DNA from 2 places in the Halanaerobium sp. DL-01 genome. Region 2 is predicted to be linked to the other one. Evidence: riboswitches for the same ligand, from Rfam matches in the RefSeq annotation. Region 2 holds a riboswitch; the other holds the start of a gene.
The links. Region 2 has a riboswitch for lysine ahead of DER71_RS00205 (ABC transporter substrate-binding protein). Riboswitches for the same ligand answer to the same signal wherever they lie in the genome.

Region 1 (3,386 bases), on a different contig from region 2:
TTAAAATCACTGCAATAACTGTCAATAGTGCAGTAACTGCCGTTTTTGTAGTTGGTTTTTTATTTTTTTCTTTAGTCATATTTAATCAACTTCCTTATTATGTATTTATTTTAGTTAAATTATGAACATTGTTTTAATCATATCTATTTTTTAAGCTAAAATCAAATTTAATCCTGAGTAATCTACTTACTATTATTTAACAGTAATTAATACTATTATATAAGTAGCAAGATAGGATATTATATTATTTTATATACAGGAGGTAGATTAGATGGATTATTTAATAGTTTTGGCGGTTGTTTTATTGAGTGTTTTCAGCATGACGTCGAGTGTGCTGGCCCAGACTGAAATTCCCTATGATCAGAAAATGAATAAAGTAGAGACAGAAACTGCAGATTTTGCTTTGGGCTGCTTCTGGGGACCTGATGCTTCTTTTGGTGCCTTAGAAGGTGTAGTTAGAACAAGGGTTGGCTATGCAGGTGGTACTACTGAAAATCCAACTTATAAGATGATTGGTGACCACACTGAAACAATAGAAATTGATTTTGATCCCAATGTGATCACTTATCAAGAATTGCTGGAGATATTCTTTGCCAGCCATGATCCTTACAGTCAGGCTTATTCCAGACAGTATGCTTCTCTGATCCTTTATAATAATTCAGAACAGCATGAGCAGGCTCTGGCATTGAAAGAGAGGCTGGAAGCTGAAAGCGGTAGAGAAATCAAAACTGAAATTAAAAAGCTTGATAGATTCTATTTGGCTGAAGACTACCACCAAAAATTTAGACTTCAGCAGCAGGTAGCTGTTAGAGAACACTATTTAAATCAGATGACAATACAGGAGTTTATAAATTCTCCAGCGGTAACAAAAGTGAGCGGCTATATTACCGGTAATGGAGAGCGGGATAATATTATTAAAAATATAGGTGAGCTTGGTTTGACTACCGAGCTGCAGGAAAGGCTATTAGAAAAAAATAATATTGACTCGGCAGAATGTGTGACTTTCTGTAAGACTGAAGATGCTGACAGTGTAGTAATTAATGAAGAAGAAAGTGACCAGGAATTGAGAGCAAGGCTGACAGACCTGCAGTATAAGGTAACTCAGCTTAATGCTACAGAACCTGCATTCAATAATAAATACTGGGATAATAAAAAGCCTGGTATTTATGTAGATGTTGTTTCAGGAGAACCTCTTTTTTCTTCAACATATAAATTTGAATCCGGATCCGGCTGGCCGAGCTTTACTAAGCCGCTGGTCGAGGAAAATATTGTTGAAGTTGAAGATAATTCACTCTGGATGACCAGAATTGAGGTCAGAAGTAAAGGTGCAGATTCTCATTTAGGTCACGTATTTTCGGATGGCCCTGAGCCAACAGGTTTACGCTACTGTATTAATTCAGCAGCTCTAAGATTTATTCCAGCAGAAGACCTGGCTGAAGAAGGTTATCAGGAGTTCGAATCTCTTTTTGAATAATTATATTTAAATAAATACAGAAATTCCGCAAATGATTTTTTAAAAATAAAGAGAATACCGTTCAGACAGTATTCTTGGCAGTGATGTCAAGATAAAGAATATTATAAATATTGTAACAGAGTTTACGATTTAATTCAAAAATTAGAGCAGATTGAAGAAAAAAGGTGCATTACATGTTGCAATTCACCATTTCTGCCTTTGTGTAAGTCAACTTGACAAAAAAAATTATCTCAGTTATAATTTAATTAACTAAAAGAGAATATAAGAGGTTGCCTCATCTTAGTAAGATGGGGTAGAGGTGCAGAGACTGATTAGTAATTTTGGGCATAACACAGGACAGTGGTCTAAAATGAAAGGTGGATCTGCCGAAGCTTTCTGTTTTGTCCGGAACAGAGTGCTGGGATTGTATATAAGATATGCAGTACTGTCACCATATTTACTCAGTTGGTGATGTGCTACCTCTCTTAAAAAATGCAGGTGATTTCTACTGGAAAAATCAAACTCGGTGGTAATCCACCGGGTTTTTTATTACCTGCAGTTTCTGCTGGAAATAATTTTAATTTATTGAAGGAGGTGGGTATCCTTTTTCTTCAGATGGAGTGTGTAGTAGAATAGTAAATAGGAGGATTGAAAATAAATGAAAAAAATATTAATTTTTATGGTCTTGTCCGTTTTTGTTTTTAATACGGCTTTTGCTGGTGCTGCAGCTATACCTGATGATGTTCTTGTAGTTGCTGATAATTTTGATGCTGCTTCTTTAGATCCTGCGGTTGCCTATGAGTTTACTTCCTGTAATACAATACAAAATGTGTATGATAATCTTTTTGTAATTGATGAAGGAGAGGTTGTTCCACATCTGGCAGAATCATATCAGATTTCTGAAGATGGATTAAAGTGGACTATTAAACTCAGAGAAGATGCAGAGTTTGCAAGTGGAAACCCAATTAATGCAGAAGCCGTTCAGTTTTCTCTGCAGAGATCTATGGAAATGGGTAAGGGCCCTTCCTGGATGTTAAATGAAGTTATGTCCCCTGAGAGCATAACTGTTGTTGATGAGTATACACTGGAAATAGGGCTGAAATTTCCTGCCTCATATTTTGCAAGTGTTCTGAGTAATACATGTGCAGGAATAGTAGATCCAGAAGTTGTCATGGCACATGAAGAAGATGGTGACTGGGGGGAAGGATGGTTAAACGGTCAGTCCGGAGAGGCTGCTTCAGGACCATACAAACTTGTCACCTGGAACAGGGGAGATTCCATTGTGCTGGAGAGAAATGAAAATTACTGGGGTGAAAAGCCTAATTTCCGTCAGGTTATAATAAAAAACGTTTCTGAAAGTGTTACACAGAAAATGATGCTGGAAAATGGAGATATAGATATGGCGTATAAACTCACACCAGACCAGCTTGCTGATCTTGAGGCTAATGAAGATTTAAATGTTATAAAAGGTGTTGATTTAAGAGCCTATTATCTGGGGATGAATGTAAGCAAAGAACCTCTAAATAATCTCAAAGTACGTCAGGCTATAAAACATGCTATTGACTATAATGCAATGATTGAACACCTTGTTAGAGGTGCAGGTAATAAATTAGAAGGGGCTATAGTAAAACCACTGCTTGGTTATCAGGAAGATATGGGGGTATATGAATATAATCCGGAAAAAGCAAAACAGCTGCTGGCTGAAGCCGGATATCCGGATGGGTTTGATATTGAATTGACCGGTATTTCTTCAACAATGTGGAAGCAGGTAATAAGTAGTGTTCAAAATGATCTGTCTGCAGTAGGAATTAATGCAGAAGTTAGACAGTTAAATGCGGCTGCTTTTTATGAATTGTTCAGAAATCAGCAGCTTGAACTTATGCTGAGCGGATGGGGTTCTGATTATCCTGATCCACATAACTTTATTCATCCT
Region 2 (3,386 bases):
ACCTCTTCATTTTTGGCCATTCTTAAATCTCCGGCCAGTAAGGCAGCATCTCCTGGAAGAACATTAAGAACAACAAATAATAGTGTTAGTAAAATTAAAATTGCTGCTGCAGATTGTGCAATTCGTCTTATTACATATATTAACATTGTTATTTTCGAGAGCAGAAAGATTATCTCCCCACTCTCGAAATTCACCTCCTGCTATTTGCGCGGACTGGAATCATCAATCCAGATTTTATGAAATGGCTGATACGTCATTTCTAAAGCATTTCCTGTAATGCCATGAACCCAGGGCTTATGAATCATTACAGCCTTGTTGTAGTTAAAAAACCAGACTCCAGGATCTTCTACCAGAACTTTTTCTGCCATCTGTACATATTCTATACGCTGTTCTAAATCGACAGTATTCATTGCTTTTTCAATATATTTATCAAATTCTTTGTTGTGGTAATTTCCATAATTCCCTGCATTTCTGGGTATTTCTGACCAAAATGTTGTTGCAAGCTGTTTTACTGGAGAAGAATGCCCTCCCAGCGAGAAAATAAAGGCCTCAAAATCTCCCTGTCTTGCTCTGGTAGCCCAGGTAGCACCATCTACTACTTCAGAAGTGATTTTAAAACCAACATCCTCTAAATAAGGTCTTGCAGCTTCAATAATTGGTATACCCCAGGAAGGATTTGTGGTGCCTATAATATGAATTTTCAGTGGATTTTCCGGTGTATATCCTGCTTCTTCCATTAAACTTCTTGCTTTTTCTGGATTGAATTCATATGCTTCTAATTCTGGATTGTAAGCTATACTACTCGGCGGCAGCCATCCTGTTGCAGCAAATGCTTTTCCATTTAATAACCTATCCACTATAAGCTGTTTGTCAATGGCATAGTTAAATGCCTGTCTAACTCTTTTATCTTTAAATTTTTCTTTATCCATATTAAACATCACATTTCTTATCCATACTTCAGCAACTTCAATAAGCTGGTCTTCATACTGAGGATCATTTTTGAAAACTTTATATTGAGCTGGAGAAACAAGATCAACATCCAGCTGTCCAGATCTAAAAGAAGCAGTGCGTGTAGATGCTTCAGGCATAACTAAAAATTTTATCTGATCAAGATATGGACGGCCATTATAATAATCTTCAAATGCTTCTACTATTACATTTTCGTCCTGGTTCATTTCTACAAACTGGAAAGGACCTGTTCCAACTGGATTCATGCCGAAATCATTTCCAACCTTTTCAGTATAATCTTTTGGCATAATTGCTGCCAGTTCATCTGCCATAGAATTTAAAAATCCAACATCCAGTTCAGAAAGTGTTATTTTGAGTGTATAATCATCAATAATTTTTAATCCAGATAGGTGTTCAGTTTTCCCTTCTGCATACTCTTTTGCTCCAGCAATACCCTGCACTGTAGGCACAGCGATTGAAGCCTGCTTTGGATCCAGAATTCTTTCAAATGTAAACTGAACATCCTCGGCTGTAAAAGCTTCACCATTGTGAAAAGTTACACCTTCTCTTAAATAAAATGTATAAACTAATCCATTTTCACTTATTTCCCATGATTTTGCTAGATCTGGTTCTATTTTCCCCGAAGATTCGTTATAGCGAACAAGATTGGAGAAAATAGCTTTTGTTATAATCGCCTGTGTTACATCACCTGATTGACCTGGTTCAAGAGTCGTTATACTCTGCTGATAAGGAAGAGGATAATTTAAAGTTCCTCCATATTTTCCACTTTCTTCTGCCAGGACTGAGATTGAGAAACTGAACATAACCATTATTATTATTGAAATAATAAAAATCGAATTATTAGCTCTGTTTATTCTGTGCATTGTAAAACTCCTTTCAGATTTTTGATGGTTTTTTAATGTGAGTGTGAATTGATTTCTAATTACTATCTACTCTCGGCTTCATATTCAGCGAATCTGTTTAAGCTTGTTCATTTTTACTCCCCCCAAAATTAGTTGTAAATGCACTATCAAAAATATTCAAGAAATAAAAAATACCCGGCGATTTAGCCGGGTTAATATATTAACCAGAAAAAATCACCTCTTCCAATATCCGTTTTATGTGAGATAGCGCAACATTATAAGCCCGGATTAGAACTTATAATGACAGTCCTGCATATATTATATACAGACCCAGCAGCAGTTTTTTGAACCGAAAAAACTGTGCTTCGGCAAAACAGCCTTTCACTCTAAAGCAATTAGGTTCTTAAATCTTTAGAGTTACTGATCAGTTCTGCGCCTCTACCTCACCCAGAATTGGATGAGGCATTTTTCTATTAAGTTTAACAGTATTTTATTTGTATAAAAGTATAACTGACATAATAATTTTTGTCAAGGAAAAATAAAATTTTTTTTAGAAAACATTTTTTAATAAAAATGCTTTCCCCATTTTTCAGCTTTAAAAATAATTTTGGAGAAACTCTATTTTATTAACTGGACTTTCCCCATTTTTTATATACTGCTGCAAAAAGGGGAGATACAGGAATATTGAAATTTTTAGTCAATGAATCTTAACGAAATGAAGGAAGAAATAGGGTTGAACTGCAGGATGGAGTGAGCTAATCATGAGTCAGGAGGACTCATTGATTAGTGTGCCCTATTTCACACCCGAATTGAGTTTTAGATAAATCTAAAAATTTCGTTGATGACTAAAGCCCCCTTTTTGCAGCTTGAAAATAAATTTTGGGGAAACTCCTAATTTTATTAAATCTTGCTCTAAACTCTTTGAACATATATAATAAATTTAATGGATTAAATAGAGGTGAAGGTGTTATGAATGATAAAAACTGCAAACTTGGTCTTGCTCTTGGCTCTGGTGGTGCAAGAGGTCTGGCACATATAGGTTTTTTAGAGGTTATGGAAAGGGAAAATATCAAAATCGATTTTATTAGTGGATGCAGTATGGGAAGTTTAATTGGGGGTCTTTATGCAGCTGGAGTTTCGCTTAGATATATTAAAGGACTTGCAGAAGAGATTGACTGGGAACATCTTTCTGATTTAACTTTTCCCAAAAAAGGTCTGCTTAAAGGTGAGAAATTGCTGTTTTTTTTGGAAATATTGAGCAAAAAGAAAGATATAAGTGAACTTAATATACCTTTTTCTGCAGTGGCCTGTGATATTGAACGGGGTGAACATATTGTGTTAAATAGTGGTTCTACAGCTAAGGCTATTCGGGCCAGCACTGCGATACCTGGAGTTTATATTCCTTATAAATATCAAGGTAGACAGCTTGTTGATGGCGGTATAATAGATCCAGTTCCAGTAAAAACATGTTATGACATGGGAGCAGATATTGTTATCGGTGTGGATGTAAGTATTAAAGATATTAATACACCTGTAAATAATATTTTTGATGTTTTGTTAAACACTTTTGATATA

Region 1: another riboswitch for lysine. It lies ahead of DER71_RS04475 (ABC transporter substrate-binding protein); the one in region 2 lies ahead of DER71_RS00205 (ABC transporter substrate-binding protein).

Annotation. Positions count from the first base shown of each region.
Region 1 covers NZ_QPJN01000008.1:61,988-65,373, forward strand. Annotated here, with positions in the region: gene nhaC (Na+/H+ antiporter NhaC) at 1-79, opposite strand, end outside; gene msrB (peptide-methionine (R)-S-oxide reductase MsrB) at 272-1,474, shown strand; lysine riboswitch at 1,760-1,940, shown strand; gene DER71_RS04475 (ABC transporter substrate-binding protein) at 2,112-3,386, shown strand, end outside.
Region 2 covers NZ_QPJN01000001.1:42,997-46,382, forward strand. Annotated here, with positions in the region: gene DER71_RS00200 (ABC transporter permease) at 1-194, opposite strand, end outside; gene DER71_RS00205 (ABC transporter substrate-binding protein) at 201-1,832, opposite strand; lysine riboswitch at 2,069-2,260, opposite strand; gene DER71_RS00210 (patatin-like phospholipase family protein) at 2,781-3,386, shown strand, end outside.